DNA from 3 places in the Tatumella sp. UBA2305 genome. Region 3 is predicted to be linked to each of the others. Evidence: predicted binding sites of a transcription regulator. Region 3 holds the regulator's gene; each other region holds the start of a gene.
What was found. The regulator PhoB, encoded in region 3, activates phosphate uptake and scavenging genes when phosphate is short. The targets are predictions, from matches to a motif close to CTGTCATAAAACTGNCNNAT.
Positions count from the first base shown of each region.

Region 1: the regulator PhoB is predicted to act here: its motif matches at 2,058-2,077, upstream of opgB (phosphatidylglycerol--membrane-oligosaccharide glycerophosphotransferase).
Region 2: the regulator PhoB is predicted to act here: its motif matches at 2,070-2,089, upstream of pitA (inorganic phosphate transporter PitA).

Region 1 is NZ_DDVT01000023.1:208,535-212,803, forward strand. It holds gene B3Z23_RS16635 (YbaK/EbsC family protein) at 1-358, shown strand, start outside; gene B3Z23_RS16640 (MFS transporter) at 388-1,593, opposite strand; gene opgB (phosphatidylglycerol--membrane-oligosaccharide glycerophosphotransferase) at 2,255-4,269, shown strand, end outside.
Region 2 is NZ_DDVT01000005.1:93,088-97,356, reverse strand. It holds gene uspB (universal stress protein UspB) at 11-346, shown strand; gene pitA (inorganic phosphate transporter PitA) at 489-1,976, opposite strand; gene B3Z23_RS02830 (NAD(P)/FAD-dependent oxidoreductase) at 2,213-3,400, shown strand; gene B3Z23_RS02825 (hypothetical protein) at 3,403-3,540, opposite strand; gene B3Z23_RS02820 (hypothetical protein) at 3,776-4,093, opposite strand; gene B3Z23_RS02815 (helix-turn-helix domain-containing protein) at 4,190-4,269, opposite strand, start outside.
Region 3 is NZ_DDVT01000020.1:207,430-211,698, forward strand. It holds gene B3Z23_RS13435 (AAA family ATPase) at 1-176, opposite strand, end outside; gene sbcD (exonuclease subunit SbcD) at 173-1,411, opposite strand; gene phoB (phosphate response regulator transcription factor PhoB) at 1,660-2,349, shown strand; gene phoR (phosphate regulon sensor histidine kinase PhoR) at 2,364-3,680, shown strand; gene B3Z23_RS13455 (cobalamin-independent methionine synthase II family protein) at 3,913-4,269, shown strand, end outside.

The sequences.
Region 1 (4,269 bases), on a different contig from region 3:
GGTTCATGGTGTCACTCCCGGCCAGATAGCCAAGACCCTGTCTCTGAAAGTAAAACAGGCGATAGTGCTGATTGTAATGCGCGGTGACGCGCGACTGGATAATAAAAAACTGAAAGATACTCTGGGCGCCAAAGCTCGGATGCTGAGTGTCGATGAGGTGATCAATGCCACCGGACATCCGGTGGGGGGTGTCTGCCCTTTCGGGTTGGAAAATCCGTTAACTGTCTACTGTGATGTCTCCTTACAGGCGTTTGATGAAGTGCTGCCTGCGGCGGGAGCCACCCATAGTGCGGTCAGGATCTCTCCGCAACGGATGGCAGAACTGACAAACGCCAGCTGGGTTGACGTTTGCCAGTAAGCGGCTGGCGGTGATAACCGCCGCCAGCATCAATCCTGACCTGAAATCCTGATCCCCCGGGTTTCACGGCCAAACGCAGTCAGTAAGCAGATAAGCACCGCCACAGTCCCTGCCACGATAGCCATACTCAGTCCATAGTTTCCGCCATGAGTCGCGGCAATTTTAGACTGCAATGTCGCATTCACGGAAGCAATCAGATTACCCAGCTGATAGACGAAGCCAGGCAGAACGGCGCGGGCAGTCGAGGGAACCAGTTCGGTCAGCCAGGTCGGGATAACGCCCCAGGCGCCCTGCACCATAAACTGCATTAAAAATGCGCCCAGGCCAATCATCCAGGAACCGGAAGAGAAGGCCCATAACGGCAGTACCGGTAATGCCAGCGCCGAGGCCAGCATGATGGCTCTCTTGCGACCAATTTTCTCAGACAACAGCCCAAAGCAAACACCACCCAACATCGCCGCAATGTTATAGCAGATAGCAATGATACTGACGGTATGTGCATCAAACTGATGCTGGACTTTCAGGAAGGTCGGATAGAGGTCCTGCGTACCGTGGCTAAAGAAGTTAAAACAGGCCATCAGCAAGACCAGATAACAGCATAGTTTGGCATTCTGCTTAATGACCGGCAACAGAGCGTGACTTTCTGCACGGGCTTTAGAGGCCAGCCACACCGGAGATTCAGGCACTTTGAACCAGATGAATGGCAATAGCAGGATAGGCAATGCCCCCACCATAAACATTCCACGCCAGCCAATCAGATTATACAGCAGACCGAAGATGACAGAAGCCAGCAGATAACCACACGGATATCCCGCCTGAAAAATCCCTGACATCAAACCCCGGGAACGATCCGGAATGGTTTCCATCGCCAGCGACGAGGCGACGCCCCAGATCCCACCCATCGCAATCCCATAGATCACACGGAAAGTCAGGAACGCTCCGAAGGTGGGTGACCAGGCTGACAACAGTTCAAACACCGAAAACATCACGATGTTGACCATAAGAATCGGACGGCGGCCAAATTTTTCAGCCAGACGACCGAATATCAGCGCACCGACAGGTCTGACCGCCAGAGTGAGCATAATAGAGAGTGATACATCAGTGATAGTGTTATGAAAATACTGAGCCAGATCGCTCAATACAAATACCAGAATAAAAAAATCAAACGCATCCAGAGTCCAGCTAATAAAACTGGCAAAGGCGACATTACGCTGAGTTGGCGTCCAGTGAAACATGTTATTTATCCTTTTCATCACGTTAGCCAAGACTGACCCTGTCGGCAGGCAAGCCAAAGTAACGCGGATAACAAGAGGGAAGAGGTGAGGTTATTTTTTTGTTAATACTATTTTTATAGCATTTCACAACAGAAGCTGAAGGAGAGTATTTGTCAGAAACGTCAATGAGATGTAAAAAATTATGTCGCAAGGTGCAGGCGTAACAACCATCGCCGGAAGGCTACTGAACTTCTTAGAATACACTCACCAGAATCACAGATATCTCCCTGAAATCTGCAGGCAGATCTCAATTCGTCCGGAAATATCATCACAAGTTACGCATTGTGCTTTATACTTATTCTTTGGTACAAAAAAACACATTCAGAAAACTATCAAATAGTTAGCAACGACACTGATTTTCAGTATCGCGAGCATTTTCCGGCCACCAAGGATTGGGGCAGCAATATTATTACCCTATCCTGCCCGCATGACACTGGTATGACAGTTTTTTTGGGAATTAGCCTGGAATAATGCTGACGGCCATTTTGCAGCAGGTACACCAGGAGAATTATGGCGTAACAACAGGCATCTCAGCCAGTAAGCAGAATCATCCTCTGCGGCAGAGTGTCTGGCGACGGAATCCGCCCATCTGTCGTTATTTCTTTATCAGGAGAGCCAGGTAGTGTCAGTCATTGTTTCATTCGGACTTTTTATTACGTCAGTGTTCCTTTATTCCCGTAAAGCCGGACGGCATCGCCTGTGGTTTATCCTTATGCTGATGTTGCTGATGATTTTCCTGCTGCTTAACGCGGTTTTATTTGCCAGTAACTACTTTACCGGAAATGGCATTACCGATGCAGTCATCTATACCCTGACCAGCAGTCTGACCGGTGCCGGCACCGCTAAATACATCCTGCCGGCTGCAGGACTGATCTTGCTTTTCATCGCCCTGTTTTGTGCTCTGGGCTGGCTGCTGTATAAAAAAAACCAACAACATCATTTAGGCTGGAGCCTGCTGGCCAGTGTGCTGGCCCTGTTGTCGATCAATACCAGCCCGGCCTACTATCAGGTTAAAGAGATTATTACGTCACATACAGGCAAAGATGGGTCAGATTTTGATGATTACTTTAAAGTCCCTGCGGCAAAGATTGAAAACCCCTCGCTGAACCTGGTGTATATCTACGCAGAAAGCCTGGAACGTACCTATTTCGATCAGCAAGCCTTTCCTGACCTGGCTCCGGAATTGTCACAACAGATGAACTCCGGCATCGATTTCACCCGAACCGCTCAGTTACCGGGCACCGATTATACCATCGCGGGTATGGTCGCCTCTCAGTGTGGTATTCCGCTGTTTGCCCCCTTTGAAGGTAATGCGTCGTCCTCATTATCCAGCTTCTATCCGCAAAATATTTGCCTCGGGGATATACTGAAAAACTCAGGCTACCAGAACTGGTTCATGCAGGGTGCTGACCTCCGGTTCGGCGGTAAAGATGTGTTTCTCAAATCCCACGGGTTTGACGTGCAACATCTTGAAGGTTCTGAAGAACTGAAATCTCAGGTGACAAATCCTGACTACCGAAATAACTGGGGCTTTTATGATGATACGGTTCTGGATAAAGTTTTCGAAAAATACCAACAGTTATCACAGGAAAAACAACGATTTGCATTATTCGCGCTGACCGTTGACACCCACCACCCGGACGGCTTTATCTCGGCGACCTGCCAGCGCAAGGCCTACCCCTATGACGGAAAAAATAACCTGTCGTTTAGTGCGGTTTCCTGTTCTCAGGAACACATTGCCCGGCTTATTGCGCGGATAAAAAGCTCACCGTGGTTTAAAAATACTATTATCGTCGTGGGATCTGACCATCTGGCGATGAATAACACCGCTTATCGTTACCTGATCAAGCATCCGCGCCACGATAGCTTTTTTATAATTCGTGGTGATAAGCCTGAAACCACGGAGATCAACCGTAAACGCAGCACGATGGATAACGGTGCGACCGTACTGGATATTCTGGGAGGTGATAATTTTATTGGTCTGGGGCGAAGCAGCCTGTCAGGAACCTCGTTATCCGAAATATTTACTGACCTTCCCCGCAAGATCAACGCGTGGAAACCGGACATCATCCAGTTATGGAATTTCCCGCGGCGCATTGACCGGTTTACTGTCGATCAGCAAAAAAACACCCTGAGCTTTTCCGGATCCACCTTCCGTCTGCCGGTACTGATAAAAGTGGACAGCGATAAAGTCGAACCGATCCCGGAAGGGGTATATGCCGAAACATTAACTTCACGTCTGAGTAAATTTGCAGCCGGAGATAAATTTGTCTGGTTTGACAGATGCTATAAGGCTGGCCGGTTATGGGCTCCGAACCTCGCCTTATCAGATGCGCTATGCTACACCACGGGTGAACTGGGAGGCAAACCCCGGGTCACAGAAATCGGCCGCGGAAATTACCAGGGCAATGTGGCCTTTACCCCGGCAGTCATTTCAGAGGATACCTATCGTCAGACACTGCAGCAGTTACAGGTGGCTGATAATGATATCCGCTATCCGTCTGACAGTTACCTGTTCTATCTGCCCGGTGCTCCACAATCCGTCGCCAGCTACAGTGGTTTATCCCGCCCGGAAAGTTGGGGGCGTTGGTCAAATGCCAATCTGGCACCGGGGGTTACCATTAACTACACCCGCCC
Region 2 (4,269 bases), on a different contig from region 3:
GGAGGGAAAGATGATTAATACCACGGTACTGTTTACCTGTTTATGTATTGTCTGTGTGATTAATATGCTGCGTTACTTTTCTTCATTACGGGCCTTGCTGGTGGTGCTGCGAGGTTGTGACCCACTGCTCTATCAGTCGGTGGATGGTGCTGGTTTTTTCACGGCCCACGGACAGCCGGCGAAACAGATGCGGCTGGTGCGTTATATCCATGCAAAGCGCTATCTTGAACACCATGATGAAGAGTTTATTCGTCGCTGCGAACGGGTGCGCGGGCAGTTTATTCTGACCAGCAGCCTGTGCGCGATTATTGTGATAAGCCTGGTCGGATTGTTGATTTGGCATTAATCCCCGACAGGGGATTAATGGGGCAGGCATGCGGCCCGGGACTACTACGCTCAGAGCGGAATCGTCGGCGGATAATAAGGTCGGCAGATAATAAAAAGGCTGTCCATATGGACAGCCTTTTTCAGTGGTGCTGCTGAAATCACTAAACCAGATGCAGTGAAATCCAGTACAGCCCGGCAGACAACAGAATCGAAACCGGCAGAGTGAGTACCCAGGCCATCGCGATATTCTTGATAGTCTTACCCTGTAAACCGCCTCCATCGACCAGCATAGTTCCGGCGACGGAAGATGACAGGATATGGGTGGTAGATACCGGCATACCGGTATAACTGGCAATCCCGATAGAAGCCGCCGCAGTGACCTGAGCCGCCATCCCCTGACCGTAGGTCATCCCTTTCTTACCGATTTTCTCACCAATCGTGGTAGCCACACGACGCCAGCCGACCATGGTCCCGACAGACAGCGCCAGCGCTACGGCAAAGATAATCCACACCGGGGCGTACTCAACCGTGCCGAGTAAGTCATGGCGTAAATCGCCCAGGAATTTACGATCCTGGCTGCTGGTCTGTGGCAGCGAGGCAATCTTATCAGCGGTATCAGAAATACACAGTAACAGGCGGCGCATCTGAGAACGATTTTCGACACTCAGTTGGTCGTAACTGCTAAGGTTGGTCAGCATTTTCTGAGCATGCGTCACGGCTTCCAGAGCACGCTCATTACTGCAGTGGAACTCTTCTATCGGAGTGGCTATTGCCGCCGGGGTGACCGTCGGAGCGATGATAGATTGCAGCGACTGGCTGTTCTGCTGGTAATACTGCTCCAGATGTTCCACCGCATCGCGGGTCCGGGTGATATCATATCCCGAAGAATTCATATTCACCACGAATCCGGCAGGGGCGACACCAATCAGTACCAGCATAATCAGGCCAATGCCTTTCTGTCCGTCATTGGCGCCGTGGGAATAGCTGACACCAATGGCAGAAACAATCAGCGCAATTCGTGTCCAGAAAGGCGGCTTTTTCTTGCCATCAATCTTTTCCCGCTCTGCTGGCGTCATATGGACCCGTGAACGTTTACGTGTTCCGTTCCAGTATTTGCGTAGCAGAAATATTAATGCGCCTGCCAGCGCCATACCAATCAGCGGTGACAGAATCAGTGACATAAAAACATTGATGACTTTCGGAATGTTCAGGGCGTCAACCAGCGAAGTGCCGGTGACCAGGGCATTGGTGACAGCAATGCCGATAATCGCTCCAATCAAAGTGTGGGAGCTGGAGGCAGGCAGACCAAAGTACCAGGTCCCCAGGTTCCAGATGATTGCGGCCAGTAACATAGAGAACACCATGGCCAGACCATGAGCAGAACCTACATTAAGCAGCAGATCGGTCGGCAGCATATGAACAATAGCGTAAGCCACGCTCAGACCACCTAACAAAACTCCCAAAAAGTTAAAGATCCCCGCCATTGCAACAGCCAGTTGCGCGCGCATCGCACGGGTATAAATTACCGTGGCAACAGCATTAGCGGTATCATGAAATCCGTTGATTGCTTCGTAAAACAAAACAAACAGCAGAGCAACTACCAGTAGTAGGCCAGTACTTAAATCGATACCAGCAAAAAGATGCAGCATAAACGTTACGCCATTTTTTGAGGACATGAACCCCGCGCATTATCGGCGAGATAAGTCCTTTCAGGAAAGAAAAATCTCTTTTTTTTTGCAGTAATGTGACAGCTTCATGAAAGTTTAATTTTAAAAATACTTAAAAATTATAAAGTTATGCGAAGCCCAGGCGTGTTAAGAAATTTTCAGTCTGGAGTCCGGCAACGCATATCTCTACAATCAGCCGTTTTTCGGGCGGGGGCGATATGGAAAAGTTTGACGTTATTGTGGTGGGTGCCGGTGCTGCCGGGCTGTTCTGTGCGGCACAGGCCGGGCAGCGAGGTCTGAAAGTCCTGGTGCTGGATAACGGCAAAAAAGCCGGCCGAAAAATCCTGATGTCCGGAGGCGGGCGCTGTAATTTCACCAATCTGTATACCGAGCCTGTTGCCTACCTGTCACATAATCCTCACTTCTGTAAGTCAGCACTTGCTCGCTATACACAGTGGGATTTTATTGAGCTGGTGGGTAAACACGGTATTGCCTGGCATGAAAAAACTCTCGGACAACTGTTTTGTGATGATTCTGCTCAGCAAATCGTCGATTTGTTGCTGGCGGAATGCCAGAAAGGCCAGGTAACCCTGCGACTACGCAGCGAAATCCTCACCACCGAACGAGACGATCAAGGTGAATACCGGCTAAACGTGAATGGTTGTGAAGTAAGTGCTCGCAAACTTGTTGTTGCATCCGGGGGGCTGTCGATGCCTGGCCTTGGGGCAACCCCCTGGGGTTATAAGATTGCTGAACAGTTTGGATTGCGGGTATTTCCGACCCGTGCGGCACTGGTGCCTTTTACGCTGCACAAACCGTTACTCGAACAGCTACAGACGCTTTCCGGGGTGGCTCTGCCGGTGACGGTCACTGCGCAACAAGGCACACTGTTTAAAGAAGCCATGCTGTTTACTCACCGCGGATTGTCCGGGCCTTCGATGTTGCAGATTTCCAGCTACTGGCAACCAGGTGAACGGCTGATGATTAACCTGTTACCGGAAATGGACCTGGAAGAGTTTCTCAATATCCAGCGCACGGCTCACCCTAATCTCAGTCTGAAGAACTGCCTGGCCAAAGTATTGCCTAAACGCTTGACCGAAACACTGCAACAGTTGCAGATGGTTCCGGAGTTGACGTTAAAGCAGTTGAACCACAAACAGCAGCAGCAACTGGTGGAACAGCTGACCTGCTGGGCGGTGCAGCCTAACGGAACCGAAGGTTACCGGACGGCCGAAGTTACCCTTGGGGGAGTCGATACCGATAAGCTCTCTTCACGCACCATGGAAGCCCGCGATGTGCCGGGTCTCTACTTTATCGGCGAAGTGGTGGACGTGACCGGCTGGCTGGGAGGCTATAACTTCCAGTGGGCATGGAGCTCGGCAGCCGCCTGCGCCGGAGCTTTGTAGCCTCAAGGATTGTGATGCTGCTCATCATTGGCCTCGTGAATAATCGTGATTAACGCTTTCAGAGCGGCGGGAATATGCCGCCGCCCCACATAACCCAGTGACACCCCGGGCAGAGTGGCGGCATAGTAGCAGGTATCCATTACCAGAGGCGTATTTTTCAGCCCCCGACCTGACGGCAGTGCCGCCAGTGTAGGGCAGGCACTGTTTACGCAACGTTAACCCTTAATCAGGCAGCCTTGTTGTTGGTCAGAGCGGGAAGAAAATTCCGGAGGGTGTGTTACCGGTATCTGTCTGAAAGCCGGGAATATTCACCAGCTGAGACTGGAAAACATCAATCAATACTTCGTAACGCTCATTTTACTGCCAGGGAAACCGTTAGTTCATGGCGTAACACTTTGACGTCGCAACATTCTGGTCTGAACCGCTACCCGCGCCTTTTAGCAGGCAGAAAATATAATGTTTTTTCAGCCTGAGGGTGACCACCGGGCCATCTGAGGCCAGGGAAGAGGCAATAATCTCACCGCCCTGGTTCAGCATCTGCTCCAGTGACTGATTTACCGGGGACAGCCGGGTGGGATATTCCAGTGCATTACCTGGTACTTTGGCTCCGGTCTCCGGTGGCCACTGGGCTGCGGCGGAGAAAGAGGTCGCTGTGGTGAACGACAGCAGCAGAAGGGTGATCAGTTTTTTCATTTTCTGAAACTCCGGGGAAAGTCAGTGAGTCAGTAGTAACATCGCCCGGTCCGAACGATGTAGCGATACAGATAGCGGACATCCGGCCATCACTGGCTATAACAGCCAGTCTGGCTCTGTCATCACTGCCTGAGAGACGGGAATATAATAATTGCCGGAGAAAGTTTCTGGTAACG
Region 3 (4,269 bases):
GGCGTCTGGTGGTAGAGCGCGAGGCAAATAGCATCCAGCAGGGTAGTCTTACCCGCGCCGGTATCACCAGTGATGGCAAACAGGCCATTACCGGCGAAGGGGGACTGACGAAAATCGATAGTCCATTCGCCACGCAAAGCATTAAGGTTTTTGAACCGCAGGCTCAGTATTTTCATTTGCAGTCCTGCTCCTGTCCGGCATGCTGTACCTGTTCCAGAGTTTGCAGGTAAAGGGTGAGCAGCCGCTGGCGATCCGCTTCCGGTAGTTGTTGTTCCAGCTCAAGACGACGCATAAACACCTCTTCTGCCGTTAATTCATTCAACGTTTCATTCTCCATCCGTTGAATACCTGCCGTCGAACGTTCACGACTGCGGCGTAACAGTAATACTTCGGCCGGCTTGCCGGAGACTAAAGCTTCAATACGTTGTTGTAAGTCACTCAGATAGTCCTGTTGCGTGACCTCAATATCCAGCCATACCGGCCGGCCGCTGTCATCGCTGGTCAGCGCATTGATCTGTGTTTCAATCTCTTCCAGTGAACCTTTCAGGGTCTGCATGGGCTGAAAACAGGGGATCGGCAGAGTGGTCACCGTCAGTGGCTGACCGGGACCACATTCGACCAGACAGACACTCTTCTCTGTACCAGGTTCGTCGAAACTCAGTGCAATCGGTGAACCGCTATAACGAATATGCGTTTGCCCGCCGACCTGTTGTGATCGATGGATATGCCCCAGAGCAATATAATCGGCGGGAGGAAAGGCGGAGGCAGGGAAAGCATCCAGACTACCGATATAGATATCCCGTACGGATTCGCTGCTACGGGTACCCAGCGCTGTCAGATGTCCGGTGGCTATCACGGGTAATTCAGGTTGCCCCAGTTCAACCCGCAATCTGAGTGCGGCGTCATAACACTGCCGGTAGTGATCAGTGATGGCCTGCAACAGGTTTTGTTGTTTCTGCTGGCTATTCAGCCCGGCCTGGCTTAACTGAATATCCCGGGGACGCAGATAGGGGATGGCACAGAGCACAGCCCCGGGATTCTGCTGCTTGTCGCGAAGAATCACCAGTTGATTGCTGATGTCTGTGCCGGCACTGGCGATCACCTGGGTATTCAGGCACGCAAGCAGTTCCCGTGATTCGTTGAGCATCGCGACCGAATCATGATTTCCGGCCAGAATGATTAACTGACAACCGGTCTGCTGTAATGCAACGACAAAGTGATTGTATATTTCACGGGCATAGCTGGGGGGCGAACCGGTATCAAATATATCGCCGGCAACGATCAGGACATCGATCCGGAGGTCGGTAATTTGCTGCAATAACCAGTCGAGAAAAGACTGATGTTCGTAAGCCCTGCTACGGGTATAAAAAAACTGACCCAGATGCCAGTCAGAGGTATGGATAATTTTCATAATGCTCCCGGTTTCACCCTGCTGAACGCAGTATACCTGTTGCCGGCTCCCGGATAAAAAAAGAGTCATGGTGACGGTGATGAGGACGCGCGGCGGGGCTGTGAGATAATCCAGTCAGCCAACATCCACCAGTTTTTATGACATGATTGCAGAAAATTAGCTGGCTTTTATTCATAAAACTGTCATAAAACTGACTCATAATGGCGCCGCAACTTCGGAAATACCCGAAGATATTCGCTGGAGAAACAATGGCTAAACGCATTCTGGTCGTAGAAGATGAGGCTCCGATTCGCGAAATGTTATGTTTCGTTCTGGAGCAGAATGACTATCATCCCATCGAAGCTGAGGATTATGACAGCGCTGTAAAAAAACTGATCGAACCCTGGCCCGATCTGATTCTGCTGGACTGGATGTTACCCGGCGGCAGCGGTATTCAGTTTATCCGCTACCTGAAAAAAGAAGCGATGACCCGGGATATTCCGGTGGTCATGCTGACAGCCAAAGGGGAAGAAGAAGACCGGGTTCGGGGGCTGGATGCCGGTGCTGATGACTATATGACCAAACCGTTCTCACCGAAAGAACTGATTGCCAGGATCAAAGCGGTGATTCGTCGTATTTCACCGACTGCAGATGATGAACTGATTGATATTCAGGGACTGACACTGGATCCAACCTCGCATCGTGTCATGTCAGGGGAAACTCCGGTAGAAATGGGACCCACGGAATACAAATTACTGCATTTCTTTATGACTCACCCTGAACGGGTCTACAGCAGGGAACAATTGCTGAATCATGTATGGGGAACGAATGTTTATGTGGAGGACCGGACGGTAGATGTCCATATCCGTCGTCTGCGTAAAGCACTGGAATTTACCGGCCATGAGCGTATGGTACAAACAGTCCGTGGTACAGGATATCGGTTCTCTGCCCGTTTCTGAATGGAGTGTCATTCGTGCTGGACAAACTTTCGTGGCGCACCCTGTTATTTGAATTTCTGCTGGTCTGCCTGGCAGGTGGTGTGGCCGGGCTAATGACCCGGCAGTTAGCCTGGTGTCTGCTGCTGGCGGTGGTGGTATTACTCTTCTGGCATTTTTTTCAACTGATGCGTCTGTCACACTGGTTATGGGTCGACAGAACCATTACCCCGCCTACCGGCAAAGGAAGCTGGGAACCGCTGTTTCATGGCCTGTATCTGATGCAGGTGCGTAACCGGCGAAGACGCGGAGAGTTGCGTGATCTGATTAAACGCTTCCGCAGTGGTGCTGAATCGCTGCCGGACGGCCTGATCCTGACCACCGAAGAGGGCAATATCTTCTGGTGCAACGGGCTGGCGCAGCAATATCTCGGATTACGCTGGCCGGAGGATAACGGACAAAATATCCTTAATCTGCTCCGCTATCCTGAGTTTTCCCGTTACCTGCAGGCAAAAAGCTTCGAAACCCCACTGACTCAGCTGCTGAATAACGGACACCATATGGAGTTCCGGATCATGCCCTACAGCGAAGGGCAGTGGTTGATCAGTGCCAGGGATATGACTCAGATGCGACAACTGGAAAATATGCGGCGTCACTTCTTTGCCAATGTCAGCCATGAACTGCGCACACCACTCACGGTGATCCAGGGATATCTGGAGATGATGGAAGATAGTCAGCTGAAGGATAATATTTACTTCAGGGCGGTGGGGACAATGCAGGAACAGTCCCGGCGCATGGAGGGACTGGTTAAACAGCTGATGACCTTAACCCGAATCGAGGCAGCCCCCGCACTGAACATGAAGGAGGTTGTCGATGTTCCGGCAATGCTGCATATGTTGCAGCAGGAAGCCGAAACCCTCAGTCAGGGACGTCAAAAAATCAGTTTTTCTATTGATGAAAAGCTGCGGGTGTACGGTAACGATGAACAGTTACGCAGTGCCATTTCTAACCTTATCTATAACTCCATCAATCATACCCCAGAAAACACCCAAATTGAGATTATCTGGAAACGCACAACTGACGGGGCATATTTTTCGGTGTCCGATGATGGTCCGGGGATTGCCGAAGAACATATCCCTCGTCTGACCGAACGTTTCTATCGGGTGGATAAAGCCAGATCACGTAATACCGGTGGCAGTGGTCTGGGTCTGGCGATTGTGAAACATGCGCTGGGTCATCACGGAGCCAGGTTATCCATCACCAGTGAGCCCGGATATTGTACCTGCTTCAGTTTTTCTCTGGCTGCACGGATGATTGTTCCGGCGAATACAGCCATTGCTGTCTCCGGCGCATAACCCGCTTTCACCGCAGAGGCCTCTCTGCGGTGAAACTGTGGCTGATTGCCTATTATCCTCCGCAGAAGATTACCCGTCGCTTTTACACACCAGATGAAATAAATTCATGAGGAATGAATTATATTCAATTGTCAGGCTGATTTTCTCATGCCACCCTGAAAAAATCACATAAATAGCCGTCTGGATGGCTTAAATAGATTCGCCGGTCCACTCCGGCATCAGGAGAATAATTATGCAAAGAACAGAGGCACCGTTTCGCGCGGATATCGTCGGGAGTTTTCTGCGTCCCGAAGCGGTAAAACAGGCTCGGATAGACTTTTCAGCGGGTCGTCTGGATGCGGAAGGACTGCGTAATGTTGAAAACGATGCAATTCGTGAAGTCGTTGAGCAGCAACAGGCTGCTGGTTTACAGGTAGTGACCGACGGCGAGTTTCGCCGCGCCTGGTGGCATTTTGATTTTTTCGACGGCCTGGAAGGGGTCGAACCTTTCGAAGCTGACCAGGGTATTCAGTTTAACGGGGTGCAGACTAAGGCTCGTGGTGTGCGGGTCACCGGAAAACTGGGTTTTGGTGAGCACCCTATGCTGGAG